DNA from 2 places in the Paenibacillus mucilaginosus 3016 genome. Region 2 is predicted to be linked to the other one. Evidence: riboswitches for the same ligand, from Rfam matches in the RefSeq annotation. Region 2 holds a riboswitch; the other holds the start of a gene.
The links. A riboswitch is a leader RNA that binds a small molecule or an ion and turns the genes downstream of it on or off. The one in region 2 is predicted to bind FMN.

Region 1: linked by a shared signal. The riboswitch ahead of ribD (bifunctional diaminohydroxyphosphoribosylaminopyrimidine deaminase/5-amino-6-(5-phosphoribosylamino)uracil reductase RibD) and the one ahead of PM3016_RS17220 (DMT family transporter) in region 2 are both predicted to bind FMN.

The regions. Positions count from the first base shown of each region.
Region 1 is NC_016935.1:3,402,730-3,410,489, forward strand. It holds gene PM3016_RS14720 (stage V sporulation protein AA) at 1-310, shown strand, start outside; gene PM3016_RS14725 (stage V sporulation protein AB) at 307-732, shown strand; gene PM3016_RS14730 (spore germination protein) at 807-2,774, shown strand; gene lysA (diaminopimelate decarboxylase) at 3,078-4,412, shown strand; gene PM3016_RS14740 (peptidylprolyl isomerase) at 4,558-4,989, shown strand; FMN riboswitch at 5,020-5,192, shown strand; gene ribD (bifunctional diaminohydroxyphosphoribosylaminopyrimidine deaminase/5-amino-6-(5-phosphoribosylamino)uracil reductase RibD) at 5,590-6,702, shown strand; gene ribE (riboflavin synthase) at 6,741-7,409, shown strand; gene PM3016_RS14755 (bifunctional 3,4-dihydroxy-2-butanone-4-phosphate synthase/GTP cyclohydrolase II) at 7,474-7,760, shown strand, end outside.
Region 2 is NC_016935.1:3,956,929-3,964,688, reverse strand. It holds gene PM3016_RS17235 (DMT family transporter) at 1-307, shown strand, start outside; gene PM3016_RS17230 (DegV family protein) at 544-1,389, opposite strand; gene PM3016_RS17225 (GAF domain-containing protein) at 1,598-2,077, shown strand; FMN riboswitch at 2,164-2,320, shown strand; gene PM3016_RS17220 (DMT family transporter) at 2,452-3,432, shown strand; gene PM3016_RS17215 (YhgE/Pip domain-containing protein) at 3,608-4,696, opposite strand; gene PM3016_RS17210 (MarR family winged helix-turn-helix transcriptional regulator) at 4,727-5,158, opposite strand; gene PM3016_RS17205 (oxidoreductase) at 5,327-6,172, opposite strand; gene PM3016_RS17200 (helix-turn-helix domain-containing protein) at 6,290-7,162, opposite strand; gene PM3016_RS17195 (GNAT family N-acetyltransferase) at 7,226-7,702, opposite strand.

The DNA.
Region 1 (7,760 bases), 550 kb from region 2:
GGGCTCGGGCCTTGCGATCATGAACTTCCATGCAGACGTCAGTATGGCACAGGTGCACCAGCACATCTACAAGCTGCTGACGGGCAGGGAGTCCGCCCATCCGCTGCTTCTGCAGATTCCCTACTCTCTTGGGATCGGTATCGGGATGATCGTGTTCTTCAACCATCTGTTCAAGAAGAAGTTCAATGAGGAACCGAGTCCCCTTGAAGTGGAAATGTTCATGTATCAGGAGAATGTCAATCATTACGTCATTACCGAGGAGTACCACCGGATTCATGCGGAAGCCGTGAGAAGGGAGGAGGGGGATTGAGCGAGGTGCTGGCATGGGCCGTCCTCGGGTTCGTGGGCCTTGCGGGAGGGCTTGCCGTGGGAAGCGGTCTGGTGGCTTTCCTCGTGGTGCTCGACATTATCCCCCGGCTGGCCCAGATTACGCGCTCCTATTACAGGATCCGCTGGTACGAAGGGGCGGTCATTCTGGGAGCCCTGTTTTTCACGCTGACGGATTTTTTTGAATGGGAATACGGGCTGTTCCCGCTGGCCTCATCGCTCTTCGGGTTGTTCTCGGGGTGCTTCATCGGGATGCTGGCGGCCGCGCTCACCGAGGTGATCAACGTGCTGCCTATTCTGGCCAAGCGGATCGGGATGGAGCGATATATCATCTGGCTGCTCATGGCCATGATTCTCGGGAAGGTGCTCGGCTCCATGGTCGATTGGCTCGGCGTCATCGGGTGAATAACAGGGTCGTGAAGAGCCCATGGATCGGATAGAGGACTACAGACAGGACAGACACAGGAGGTGCTTGAGCAATGCAGAAGCAGTTGAAGCGGGCCAAATTGATCAAGAGCATTCCGCTGCGCAGGGAGGATCACGTAGAGGCGCACACCGAGCCGGAAGAGGAGCGGGACGAGCATCTGAAGGAGCAGCTGAAAGAAGAGCTTGAAGCGAAGCTGGAGGAGATCAAGGAGCAAAGCCTGGCGGCGAAGCCGGCCCGGACCGGGCTCAAAAGTCCCGGGGCCCAGAAGAAGGACCTCGAGAAGCTCGAGATCGATACGGAAGGGAATATCATCCACGCCCACCGCCGCGAGCCGGAGAAGAAGGAAGTGAAGAAAGATAGCCGGGGCATCAAGCCGGGCGAGAAGAACGACAAATCGCTCAAGGCCCAAAAAAAGCTGACCCCGCGCGAGGAGGAGCTCAAGGAAGCGGACGTGATCCCGAAGACCTTCGAGGAACTGAAGCGGGCGCTCGAAGAGCAGGTCGGGCTGAACAAAAGCTTCGACGTCATCTTCCGCGAGATGGTGTTCGGGGGGCAGAAGACCGGGATCTTCTACTTCAACGGCTTCGCCAAGGATACGGCGCTGATCTCGGTGCTCGAGCGGCTGTCCTATGCGGATTACGGGCAGGACCGGCGCCATGGGGCGTTCGACGAGAGAGAGGACCTGGGAGAACGGCGCAGGGCCGGTAAGGAAGCCGGGGATGCGCAGGGCCAAGGCGATGCGGAGAAAAAGGACGGGAAGCTGGGCGGGCTCGCCGTCATTGACCTGTTCGACGAAGCGTTGATTCCGCATATCCAGGTCGAGAAGGCCGCAAAGCTCAGCAAGGTGATCGATGCGGTCAGTGCCGGCGGCTCGGCGTTCTTCTTCGAAGGCCATTCGGAAGCGATCTGCGTGGACGCCAAGAGCTTCCCGGCCCGCAGCACCGAAGAGCCGGACCTCGAACGCGTCGTGCGCGGTTCGCGCGACGGCTTCGTCGAGACGCTCATGACCAATGTCACGCTGGTCCGCCGCCGGGTCCGGGATCCCCGCCTGAAGCTGGAGCTCACGAAGGTGGGTCAGCGCACGAAGAGCGATGTCTGTATCGCCTATATCTCGGATATCTGCGATATGGAGCTGGTGGAGGCCGTGAAGGATAAAATCCAGGCCGTGGAGGTCGACGGCCTGCCGCTGGCAGAGAAGCAGCTGGAGGAGGCGATTGTCGGGAGGGGATGGAATCCGTACCCGATGGTCCGGTATTCGGAGCGGCCGGACGTGGTATCCGCCCACCTGCTCGAAGGGCATGTGATCGTCATGGTCGATACGTCCCCGTCGGTCATGATCATTCCGACGACGTTCTTCCACCATGTGCAGCACGCCGAAGAATACAGGCAGACCCCGATTGTGGGCTCTTATCTGCGCTGGGTGCGGTTCCTCGGGATCGCTGCGTCGATCTTCCTGCTTCCCCTCTGGTACCTTGTCGTCTCCTCTCCGGAGCTCAAACCTGTAGGCCTCGAGTTCGTCGGGCCGCAGCAGGAAGGGCTCATTCCGCTGCTGGGGCAGTTTCTGATCGCCGAGCTCGGTATCGACCTCATGCGGATGGCGGCCGTGCATACGCCGACGCCGCTGGCTACCGCGATGGGCCTGGTCGCTGCGATCCTGATCGGGGATATTGCAGTGAAGACGGGGCTGTTCGTCAACGAGGTTATCATGTACCTGGCCGTAGCGGCGGTCGGTACGTTCGCCACCCCGAGCTATGAGCTTTCGCTGGCGAACCGGATCTCCAGGCTGGGCCTGCTCCTCGCCGCCGCCATCTTCCGGGTGCCGGGCTTCGTGCTCGCCTCCACATTCCTGGTGGTGTTCCTGTCGGTGCAGCGCTCTTACAACACGCCGTACATGTGGCCGTTCATTCCGTTCAATCTGAAGGCGATGGTAGACATTATGGTGCGCCGCCCGTTCCTCTCGATGAAGACGCGCATGAGCCTTACGAAGACGACGGACCGGACGCGGCAGCCCGTACGGTAAGCGGGAGCGGGGACTGCTGGACGCCTCCATCGCAGGTTTGGTTTATACAGCGGTACGGCAGCACGGCTGCACGGCAGAGAGTCCCGGCAAGGGGCTCTTTTTGCTTATACAGAAAAATGCCGATCCGGCACGCCCTCCACCGGGAAAACGGCAAAAAGCGGATGATCTTAGCTGTTGTCATCCCCGGGGACATATGGTACTTTAAATGTAATGTAAAACGATAGGACTATTATTTTATTATCCATAGGCATCCTCCGCCCCCCAAGGCGGACGGTTTTCAAGGGGAAGAAGGGGCAGGGCACGATGTATCTACACGGCACAAGCAAAATCAATGGGCAAGGACATTTGGAGATCGGCGGCTGCGACACGGTGGAGCTGGCCGCGCAGTGGGGCACTCCCCTGTATGTCATGGATGAAGAGCTGATCCGTCAGCGCTGCCGCGAATTCGTGGACGCCTTCCGGGCATCGGGTCTGCCGTTTCAGGTGGCCTATGCCAGCAAAGCCTTCTGCGTCATGGCCATGTGCCGGATCGTGGAGGAAGAGGGCATGTCGCTCGACGTCGTCTCGGACGGCGAACTGTACACCGCGCTGCAGGCGGGTTTTCCGGCGGAGCGGATTCACTTCCACGGCAACAACAAGACGCCGCAGGAGCTCGAGATGGCGGTTGACGCCAGAATCGGCTGCATCGTCGTCGATAATTTCGTAGAGCTTGCGATGCTGAACGCCATCGCCGGCGAGAAGAAGCAGCGGATGAAGATCCTGCTGCGGATCACGCCGGGGGTCGACGCGCATACGCATGAATTCATATCGACCGGACAGGAAGATTCCAAGTTCGGCTTCGACCTCGGCAACGGGGCCGCCAAGCAGGCGGTGGAGACGGCCTCGGCACTGCCGCACGTCGAGCTGCTGGGCATTCATTCCCACATCGGATCGCAGATCTTCGAGGTCGGCGGCTTCGAGCTGGCCGTGGACAAGATCACGAACTTCGCGGTAACCATGCGTGAGGAGCTCGGCGTTCTCTTCCCGGTCATCAACCTCGGCGGCGGCTTTGGCATCCGCTACGTCGACGGCGATACGCCGCTTCCCGTAGCGGAGTATGTCCGCGCCATTACGGATGCGGTGAAGTCGACGTTCGGCCGGCACGGCTACCCGCTGCCGGAGATCTGGACCGAGCCGGGCCGCAGCATTGTCGGCGAGGCCGGCACGACGCTGTATACGGTCGGCACGTACAAGGATATTCCGGGGGTGCGCAAGTACGTTGCCGTGGACGGCGGGATGACGGACAATCCGCGTCCGGCCTTATACGGCGCCAAGTATGAAGCGCTGCTTGCCAACCGGGCGAACGATGCTTCGGAAGAGACGGTCTCCATCGCCGGCAAGTGCTGCGAAAGCGGCGACATGCTGATCTGGGACGTGGAGCTGCCGGCGGTGAAGTCGGGCGATGTGCTTGCCGTGGGCAGCACGGGCGCCTACAACTATGCGATGGCGAGCAACTATAACCGGCTCCGCCGTCCCGCGGTCGTCTTCGTCAAGGACGGCCGGGCGGAAGTCGTCGTGAAGCGCGAGACCTTCGAGAACCTCGTCGGCAATGACGTGATTCCGGAGCGTCTTCAGCGTCCGGTGGTGAAGAGCCTCTAAACGCGGAGGGACCGGGCCGTACCCTGATTTAGCAGGGGCGGCCGGTCTATTTGTGCAAGAGCCCGTTTCATAGTAGAATAGAGAAGATCGGCCGGCAATCCTTGCGGCCACCATAATGGACAAGAATCTAAGGAGTGTACATATCATGGCTAAACAAGCGATTATCAAGATGGCAGACGGCAACGAAATCGTACTCGACCTGTTCGAGAATGACGCACCGAACACGGTGGCCAACTTCGAGAAGCTGGCGAACTCCGGCTTCTATAACGGCATTCCGTTCCACCGCGTCATTCCGGGCTTTGTAGCTCAAGGCGGCTGCCCACACGGTACCGGTACAGGCGGTCCCGGCTATACGATCAACTGCGAGATCAACCCGAACAAGCATGAGCGCGGAACGCTGGCCATGGCTCACGCCGGCCGCAACACGGGCGGAAGCCAGTTCTACATCTGCTACGCGCCGCAGCCTCATCTTGACGGCCAGCACACGGTGTTCGGCAAAGTCGTGAAGGGCATGGAGCATGTGGACGCGTTCAAGGGACGCGAGAAGATGGAAACCGTGCAGGTCGTGGAAGCGTAAGCTTGCGGCTCAGCAGTTAATTTCAATAGCTTGAACCTTCGGGGCAGGGTGAAATTCCCTACCGGCGGTGATGGACGGCTCACGAGTTGAGCCGCCCTCAGTCCGTGACCCGCGCATCTTCATTTCCTGGCGGAAAGGAAGATGCCGGTGGACTCGGTGCAATTCCGAGACCGACAGTATAGTCTGGATGGGAGAAGGGGAAGCGAAACGGATCGAATGTCCGGTCCGGGAAGAGCAAGCCAGGCGGGCGAGTCCCGTTCGAGCCTTGCTGTCCGCTGACGTGCGTTCATGACGCATCGTCTGTTCGGGCGCAGGCAGGAACAGGGAGCGGTGTGTCCGGCGGAGCTCTTGCCGTGATCGGGAGTAGCTTAATCCAAGCTTTCACATGCGACTACGGGTGTTTTACCCGGAAGGCGCGTGTACTTTCGCACATCCGATTTCGCTCTACCGCGATTCCTTTGGCCCCTTTTTGCTTCGGCAAACAGGGGCCTTTGTGCGTTTACCGGGAAGAATACCGGAGTAGGCGCGGAGCGGCCGAACGGGATGAACCGAAGCCCGGCGGCTGCTCCCGCAGGAACGACGGGGGAGGAGTGGAATGGGATGATCATCAATGACGAGATGTATATGCGGATTGCTCTTCAGCTGGCTGCCGCAGCCGCCGGCCAAACCGGCATCAACCCGGTCGTAGGCTGCGTGCTCGTCAAGGACGGGCGTGTGGTCGGTATGGGGGCCCATCTCAAGCGCGGCGATGCGCATGCCGAGATCCACGCGCTGAACATGGCCGGAGCCGAAGCGGCGGGCAGCACGGCCTACGTGACCCTGGAGCCCTGCAGCCATCACGGCCGTACCGGCCCCTGCAGCGACCGGCTGATCCGCGAAGGCGTCAAGCGGGTCGTCGTTGCCGCGGTGGACCCGAACCCCGTGGTGGCCGGCAGCGGCATCGCCCGGCTGCGGGCCCAGGGCATCGAGGTCACCGAAGGCGTGCTGGCGGCGGAGTCGGAGGCGCTCAACGAAGCGTTCAACAAATATATTGTGACGCGGAGGCCGTTCGTTACGGTGAAGACGGCGAGCACGCTGGACGGCAAAGTGGCCGCGGCGGGCGGCGACAGCAAGTGGATCACCGGGGAAGCCGCACGGGGCTACGTGCATACGCTGCGGCACCGCCACCAGGCGATCCTCACGGGCGTCGGCACGGTGATGGCCGATGATCCGCAGCTGACGACCCGGCTTCCGGTGCCCGGGCTCTCGCCGGTCCGCATCATCGCGGACTCGATGCTGCGGATCCCGCTGGAGTCGAAGCTGCTGCATGACGGCGAGGCGCCCGTGATCGTGCTCACGACGGCGGAGGCCCCGGAGGACCGCCGGCGTGCGCTGGAGGCGCTCGGCGTGCAGGTCATTGACTGCGGCCCGGGACCTGCGGTCGATCTCGAAGCCGCCCTCGCACGGCTCGGGGAGCTGGAGATCGGCTCCGTACTCGTGGAGGCGGGCGGCAAGCTGGCCGGCGCCTTCCTGGAGCGGCGGCTGGCCGACAAGCTTGTGCTGTTCTTCGCACCGAAGATTATCGGCGGCGGGGCGGAGGCCCCCGGCACGTTCGATTTCCCGGGGTTCCGTGCGATGCGGCAGGCGATTCGTCTTGAACGGATGACCGTAGAGACCTTCGGGGAGGATGTCTGCTTCACGGGATACCCCAGCTATGAGGCTGCCGACAGCTAGCTTGAAGCTGGCACGGCGGCGAAAGGAAGGAATCAACCATGTTTACTGGCATTATTGAAGAAATCGGTACGCTGCGGCGGATCGCCAGACAGGGGGAGGCCATGGTGCTGACCATCGGGGCAAGCCGCGTGCTGGAGGATGTGAAGCTCGGCGACAGCATCTCCGTCAATGGGGTCTGCTTAACGGTCGTGTCTTACGACAAGGAGTCGTTCACGGTCGACGTGATGCCGGAGACCTTCCGCCGGACGAACCTCGAGCGCCTGTCCTCCGGCTCGCCCCTCAACCTGGAGCGTGCGATGGCGGCCAACGGGCGGTTCGGCGGCCATATCGTGCAGGGCCATGTCGATTCAACCGGCACAATCGTGGGCCGCACCGCGGAGGCAAACGCCGTGGTGTTCCGTGTCTCGCCGAAGGACCCCGGCCTGCTCAAATATGTGCTGCCGCACGGCTCGATCACGATCGACGGAATCTCCCTGACCGTCGTAGAGGCGGACAACGCGGAATTCACGGTCTCGATCATTCCCCATACCCTGGCCGAGACCGTGCTGCAGCATAAGAAGCCCGGCGACGAAGTGAATCTCGAAGCGGACGTGCTCGGCAAGTATATCGAGCGGCTGCTTGGGTTCCAGGGAGGACAGGGGGGTTCCATGTCCCGTGCCCGCGGCCGGCTGACTGCCGATTTTTTGAGCGACAACGGGTTCCTCTAAAGGAGCCGGTACAAAGAGCAGGGCAGGAGACGGAGAGAACCGTACTGAAGGAGGGCGAGAGCTTATGTCGGAAGCAAATCAAGAAGGAAAGTCCCCGGAGCTCCGGTTTCATACCATTGAGGAGGCCTTGGCCGATCTGAATGAGGGGCGGGTCATTATCGTCGTCGACGACGAAGACCGCGAGAACGAGGGGGACTTTGTGGCGCTGGCCGAGAAATCCACGCCCGAAGTTATCAATTTCATGATTAAAGAAGGCCGCGGCCTGGTGTGCGTGCCGATTACCGAGGAACGGGCGCAGGAGCTCGATCTTCCGCCGATGGTCGCCCGCAATACCGATTACCACGGTACGGC
Region 2 (7,760 bases):
CCCGTTCGGCGGCTATCCGGCGGCGGAGTGGGGCAACTTCCTGCTGCTGGCGATCGTCCCGACCCTCTTCGGCCACTATCTGTTCAACTGGCTGCTGAAGTACATGCGGCCCGAGTCCGTGTCGATGAGCGTCCTCGGCGAGCCCCTGGGCTCCACCCTGCTTGCTTACCTGCTGCTCGGCGAATCTTTGACCTGGCTGCAGGCCGCGGCCGGAGCCGTGCTGCTGAGCGGGGTCTGGATGTTCCTGCGGGCCAACGAGAAGCCGAAGGGACAGACGGTGAAGCTGCCGGAAGCCCGGAGCGCATAAGCCTGGTTCACGATCATACCTTCGAAGCGCTTCTCCCCCGCGGAGAGGCGCTTATTTTTGACTCCCCCTCCTTCTGCTGCTTCTGCTATCAGTATATCATCCTCCTTGCATTTCTGGTAATAAATGAAAGATAAAACCTCCTGCCCCCATCTCCCGCCGCAGCCCGGCATACGAATGTTCAAAAAAACCGGCTCCCCCTTCCGGGAACCGGTTTCTGGACCTCATAGGCTTGCCATCTATGCATAGCTGACGACGATCCCGCCCTCGCCGGCGTACGTGCCGATCACCGGCCCGACCTCCGTAATGAAGACCTCCCGGAACGGGTGCTTCGCAAGGATGCGGTCCAGTACGCCGCGCACTTCCTCTTCCGTGGTGCTGTGAGCGATCCCGATCACCTTGCCGGCTGCCGAGCCGCCAAGCTCGTCGATCTTGTCGATCAGGCGCGTGAGCGCGTTCTTCTTGCCCCGCACCTTGTCCACGACCTCGACGGTACCCTCTGCGCTCGCCTGCATGAAGAGCTTGATGTTGAGCACGGAAGCGATCGCTCCCTTGCCCTGGCTGAGCCGTCCGCCCTTCACCACATTCTCCAGCGTGTCGAGGTAGAAGAGCGTCTTCGCCCCTTCGGCAAACGCCTGCGCGGCGGCCGCCACTTCATCGAAGGTACGCCCGGCCTGGATCTCCTTCCACGACCGGTAAGCAATCAGCGCCTGCCCGATCGATGCCGTACGCGTGTCGATGACCTCGATACGCCGCGGGCTTCCTTCCTCGAGCACCATATTCCTGGCCATGACCGCATGCTGGTACGTACTGCTGAGACCGGATGACATCGCGATCACCAGGAGATCGTCTGCCGGATATCGTTCGAAGGCTTCCACAAAATCCTGGGGAGAGGGACTCGCGGTTTTGGGAAGAACTGAATTCGTTTTCATGATGGAATAAAAGGTCCGCATGCCCTGCTGGAGCTGGAAGGCCTGTTCTCCGAAGGTGACATGGAGAGGCACGATATGCAGCTTGCATTCCTCCGGCATCCCTTGAGGAAGATCGGCTCCGCCGTCCGTAATGATCCTGATGGTCAACCTCATCACTCATTTCTTAGATGTAGAGGGCATTCACCCTGCTTCGATTATGACATGGCCCGCGAGGCGCGGACAACCACTTTTTGCCCTCCGGGCGGCTCCCAGTCCGCTTTCTTAACAGCTCTGTCAAAATCTTGCCTAGAACTTCATGAAACGGGGAGCCAAATGCGTTACAATGGAGGGGTTCGACATTACCATGAAAGAAGGAATCCCCATGTTTCAATCCCTGACCTACTCCGGTACGCGGGAGGAGCAGTACGCGGCCTTGTGCTCGCAGCTTGCCGCCCTGGTGGCGGACGAGAGCTCCCGCATCGCCAATCTGGCCAACGCCTCGGCCCTGCTGAACCAGTTCCTAGGCCGCGTGAACTGGGTGGGCTTTTACCTCATAGAGAACAACGAGCTCGTGCTCGGGCCGTTCCAGGGCCTGCCGGCCTGCGTACGGATCCCGCTCGGCAAGGGCGTCTGCGGCACCTCCGCCTCCCTCAGGGAAACCGTTCGCGTTGCTGACGTGCATGAGTTCCCAGGGCATATCGCCTGCGACGCGGCATCCCAGTCCGAGATCGTCGTGCCGATCCTGAAGGACGGCGAGCTGCTCGGCGTGCTGGACATCGACAGCCCGGAGAAGAACCGCTTCGACGAAGAGGACCAGGCCGGTCTGGAAGCGTTCGTCCGGACCCTGGCAGCGGCATTGTAAGCCTTTTTCTGAAAATTTTCTGAAAAAGGGCCCAATACCGTCTTGTCAGGTCGGCTTACCTGTGTTACGATTCCACTTAACTGAATATGAACCTTCGGGGCAGGGTGCAATTCCCTACCGGCGGTGATGATACGTTCGTGTATCTCAGCCCGCGACTCCCGCTTCCGGCTTCGTGCCGGGGACGGGACTGACTTGGTGAGAACCCAAGGCCGACGGTGACAGTCCGGATGGGAGAAGGTGAAGAATGGCTTGTTCAAAAATGACTTTTGAACGAGTTTATTCGTCGATGCCCCCGTTGTTTCGTGCAGCGGGGGCATTTACTTTCGAAAGGAAGGTTCAATTCAAACACCACATCTTTCAGGGAGGTTTTTGAATTGGCAAACGCAGTCAGCCGTATCAACAACAGAAGCATGACCTGGAGCCGCGGCTCTCTCGGCATCTGGTATGTGGCCCTCGGGGCCGTCCTCTGGGGGCTCGATCCCCTGTTCCGCATCCTGCTCCTTGAGAGCTTCACGTCGGCCCAGATCGTCTTCATCGAGCATGTGCTGCTCGCTTTCGTCGCCGTCCCGCTGCTCATCAAGCACCGCAGATCGCTCGGCGGCAGGTGGAGCTGGGGCGTGATCGGCGCCCTGCTCTTCATCTCCTGGGGCGGCTCGGCGATCGCCACCGTGCTCTTCACGGCCGCCTTCTCGCACGGCAATGCCAATGCGATCCTGCTGCTGCAGAAGCTGCAGCCGCTGTTCGCAATCATCCTGGCGCGCGTGCTGCTGAAGGAAGCTCTGCCTTCACGGTTCTTCACGTACCTGGCCCTCGCGCTGGCCGGTACTTATCTGCTCACCTTCGGCTTCGCCGCTCCGCAGCTCGGCTGGACGGATCTCGGCACGGTGGCCTGCCTCTTCTCGATCCTGGCCGCTTCCCTCTGGGGCGGATCCACGGTGATGGGCAAATACCTGCTCGGCCGGGGGCTGGACTTCCCGGTTGTGACGTCCCTGCGCTTCCTGCTGGCGCTGCCGCTGCTCTCCGCTCTGCTGCTCGCAAGCAATGATGCCTGGGCGGTCACCGGCAGTGCGGGCGCGCTGACGGTCATCGGCATCAACCTGCTGTTCCAGGCGTTCTTCCCGGGGCTGCTCAGCCTGCTCCTGTACTACAAGGGGCTGTCCAGCACCAAGGCCTCCTACGCGACCCTTGCGGAGCTGTCCTTCCCGGCGGTCGGCGTTCTTGTGAACTGGCTGGTGTTCCACCAGGCTCTCACCGCAGGCCAGCTCGTTGGCTTCATCCTGATCTGGTCCACGCTGTGGTTCATGACCCGCACGCAGGATCAGACCGAGACGGTTCAAGGCACCGCGGCGGCCTAAGGGATGTACCGCGGCTCGCTGCCGCAGCACTTCATCAAGCTGGGCTCCGCCGCACAGAGGCGGGGCCCTTTTTTTCGGTATCCTGGCATTCAGGGCCCGCACAGCAAAAGAGAGAGTCCTTCCTTTTTGGAGGGACTCTCTCTTTTTTCCATGCTGCCCAGTATGGTACTCAGGCTTAAGCCGCAGATTGAACCGGGACAACCGCAGGCGCCTCTTTGATCAGCGCGATCCGAAGCACGCTGAGCCCCCAGGCAGCCAGGGTGATGAGCCCAAGGGACACCGCATAATCCGTTAGGGAGCCCCCGCCGTACACCAGGTTCATAGCCCCCTGGACCCCGTTCGGTACCGGGAGGAACGCCCCCAGATGACGATACAGCGGGGAGAGCATCGAGGCGGAGATGATGTTGCCCGCCGTCATCAGCTGGATTGGGATCAAGAATATGTTAAAGAGCGGTCCCGCATTGCCGAAGAGCACGAAGGCGAGCTGTGTCACGGCAATGCATGCGGCAAAGACAAGCATCTCAAATCCCCACACCTGCCAGAAGCTCCCCTGTACGGTCAGGAACAGCTTGCAAATCACAGCCAGCACGAACGGTACGACGACGGTGACCGCTGCCAGAAGCAGCTGCCTGGCGAAGAACAGCCGCCACCTGCCGTGCTGCCGTTTCAGGATCTGGGAGGCGAGATTGAACTGGATGTTCATCGTCATCACCGCAATATAAGGCAGGAAGCCGAGAATCATCGGCAGCATCGAGGTGGAGAAATCAGAGACACCGTTCATCTTCACCATCTCCGCCTGGATCGGAAGCGGCTTCGCATCCGGGACCACAACCGTGTTGAGCTGCGCCGTAAGCTTGCCCGCCATCCCCTCCATCACCGACTTCACGAGCTCGGAATTGCGCTCGTTCACATAATACGTCAGCTTCGCGCTGCCCCGCTCCTGCGCCTCAGCCGATGCGTCGGCCGGGATGACGATCACCATATCCGTCTTCCCCTCATTCAGCTTCGCCAGGGCATCCTGGCGGGACGGTTCGATCTCCGTCTGGAATGGCGCATGCTGAGCGACGTATTCTGCCATGGCGGCGCCTTTCTGCACATCCTCGTTCACCAGACCGATGTGGAGCCGGTCGAGCCTCTCCGCCGCTCCGCTGTAGCCCGTCATCCAGATAATCGTGAAGATCATCGGCACGAAGATTGCGAACACCAGGCCTACCCGGGTCGGTACCAATTGTAGCAGGGATCTTACTGTCGATTTCAATTCCATCCATCCTTTTCTCTCTCTGGCTGCAAAAAACTACTTTACCAAATTGCGATTAATTTTGTTGATGATCCGGATAAGCTCCTTGAACTCTTCCTGCGTTACGCCTTCCATTGCCTGAATGTACATTTGGTCGGACAAGGCCTGCAGCTCGTTCTGCTTGCGGCTCGCTTCGTCCGTAAGGCGGAGCACAAAAGCCCTGCGGTCGGCCGGATCGGCTTCCCGCCGCACCCATCCTTTGCTCTCCAGCTTCTCGATGATCTTGCCGACCGTCGGCTGGTCCTTGTACATCACTTCAGCCAGCTTCTTCTGGCTGATGCCATCCCGCATACGGAGCTGCATCAGCACGCCGAACTGCTCCGGTGTCAGATCGTGCTGCTTCATATGCGCGCTCATGACTCTCTTAATCAGAGAGGTCGTTGTATTCAGGATAAATCCGAGAGAGTGTTCCTCATGATCGAACTGCATCCCGTTCTTCCTGCCCCTTTCTCAATTAATAAGTATACTTATTATATGTGCACTTATTATCACAGTCAACCCTCCTGATTCTTCCCTTTCTTGCCTATGGAGAACCAGACCGACCGTCTGCATCTAAAAAAAGACCAGGGGGATCCCCCTGGCCTGGCTGCGATTGGACTACTTCACATCATCATGATCCGTACCGGTGATGACGTCATACCATTGTTCGATTTCGCTGTCCATCCTGTCTTTCTTTTCCTTATAATAGGCCAGCGTATCCTTGCCGAGCGGCAGGTGTACGGGCGGATGCTCGGAGCCGGCCAGCGTCAGGATCGCCTGGGCCAATTTTTTCGGGTCGCCAGGCTGCTTCTTGTTCACTTGTGTTGCAAAATTCCGCATTTCGCCTACCGTTTCCGCATAATCTTCGATTACGTTCCCGGATCGAATCAAGGAGCTCGCATCGAGGAAATCCGTCCGGAAAAAGCCCGGTTCCACTGCCGTCGTGTGGATGCCGAGAGGTGCCAGCTCCCGGGCCATCGCTTCCGTGATCCCTTCGACCGCGAATTTTGTCGAGCAGTACAGGCCCCATCCTGCCAGGCCGGTAAGTCCGCCAACCGACGAGAGATTGATGACGTGCCCCGAACGCTGCTTTCTCATCTGCGGAAGGACGGCGCGAATGACGTTCAAGCTGCCGAACACGTTCACTTCGTAATTGTGCCTCACTTCCGCATCCGTCGCTTCTTCCACTGCGCTGAGCAGTCCGTAGCCGGCATTATTGACAAGGACGTCGATGCGCCCGAAGTGACGTACCGCCTCCTCTGCGGCCTCCTTCGCCTGTTCTTCGTCCGTTACATCCAGCACCGTTACCAGTAAATTTGCAGGGTGGCCGAGCAGGGAAGCGAGCTGTTCCGGCTTGCTGCGGACTGTCGCCGCTACTTGATGTCCGGCTTGCAGCGCCGCTTGCACGAGTTCCAACCCGATCCCTCTCGATGCGCCTGTGATGAACCATACGTTCTTCTTCATTGTCCATTCTTCCCTTCTCATCTTTATGGTAAGTGACCGACCGATGAGTTAAGAATAACAGGACCATGCGCGCCCCACTTTGCCGTACGGTTCAGTTTATTTGTCATTTCGGCTCAATTAGACCGATTGCTGCCTGATCGAGGAAGGCGGGAAGCCGAAACGCTTTTTGAACGTCTTGGAAAAGTGCGCGACGTTCTCGAAGCCTGTAGTAAAACATACATCCGTGACCGACATCGACGATTTGGCGAGCAATTCTTTCGCTTTTTCCAAACGCCGCTCGCGGAGCCATTGGGACGGGGGACTGTTGTACATCGTCTGAAATTCCCGTTTGAAGCTCGATACGCTTCTCCCCGACAAGTACGCCAAATCGTTGATCGATACCGGATTCATCCAGTTTTCTTCCATGACCGCCGCAATACTCGTATCGCTGCGCCGTCTCAGCTGCAGAATCTGGCACAAAAACTCCGAATCGGCATCGGCCACGTCAAACAACAGCTCCAGCAGCTTGAGCCGGACCAGCTCCCCTTCGATTCTTTCCGGTTCGTTGAAGTACGGCTTCAGCGATTCCACGTATTTTTTCAACCGTTCCGTGACCGGTATGATGGAGACCGGAGCGTGCGCACTCGGCCGAAGCGCCGAAAGATTCGCCGTCTTCATATAGTCGGACAGCAGGTCATCCTTCAGAAAAAACATCATATATTCGAGAAGCAAATCATCCGGATCGCCGAACTTTTCGTACTGCACGGCAATGGCTTTATGGAGGAGCACCATTTGGCCCGGACGAACGGTAAACTGCTGTTCTCCGTACCGGATTCTGTAATTGCCGCGGTTCACGACCAGCACCAGATGGTCCTCCAAATACATCGAGCCTTGTTTATTTACGGTCAGCGTACAGGATTCAATAACCGACAGCCCTTTCAGCTTTAAAAACGACTGCGTCTGTGAGTCTGCCGTTAAGCCCTGCGGCACTTTGAGTGTTCGGTCATTCATGTGCGTAAAGCGGCCGTCGGCCGCTACCTCCTGTTTCGTTGTATGGTGCAGTGACAAGTCGCTTCAACTTGAGCAGACTTTCTGATAGAAAACCAGGGTCGCCCGTTCGTTCAGCCGCTTCTGCTCCCCGGTTCGGACGAATCCCATTTTCTCATACAGATAACAGTTGCGTGCTTCCTCCAGGAGCGTGGCCAGCTGCCAGCTGGCTGCCTCGGGGTACAGCTCCCAGATCCGCTCGATCGTTCTCTGGGCGAGCCCTCTGCCCTGGTATTCGGGCAGGATGAAGATGGGGGAGATCCAGTACCGCCCTTCCTCCCTCCACAGCACACGAATGGCACCGAGCGGCTTACCGTCCGTCAGGATATGATAATAACTGCTTTGCGGCTGGCTGATCCGGGCCCTGACCTGCTCCACGGTCTCGTTCGCCGGAGAGGTGTCATAGTCCCGGTACTTCTCAAGCAGGGGGCGAAAGGCTCGAACCTGCATGTCAAAAATGAGCTCCACGTCGGATTCGACGGCTTTTTGCAGGGAGATGTTCATTGAGGGGACCTCCCCGAGCAGCTTTTATCGGAATAAATGAGGATGTAATCGTACACGA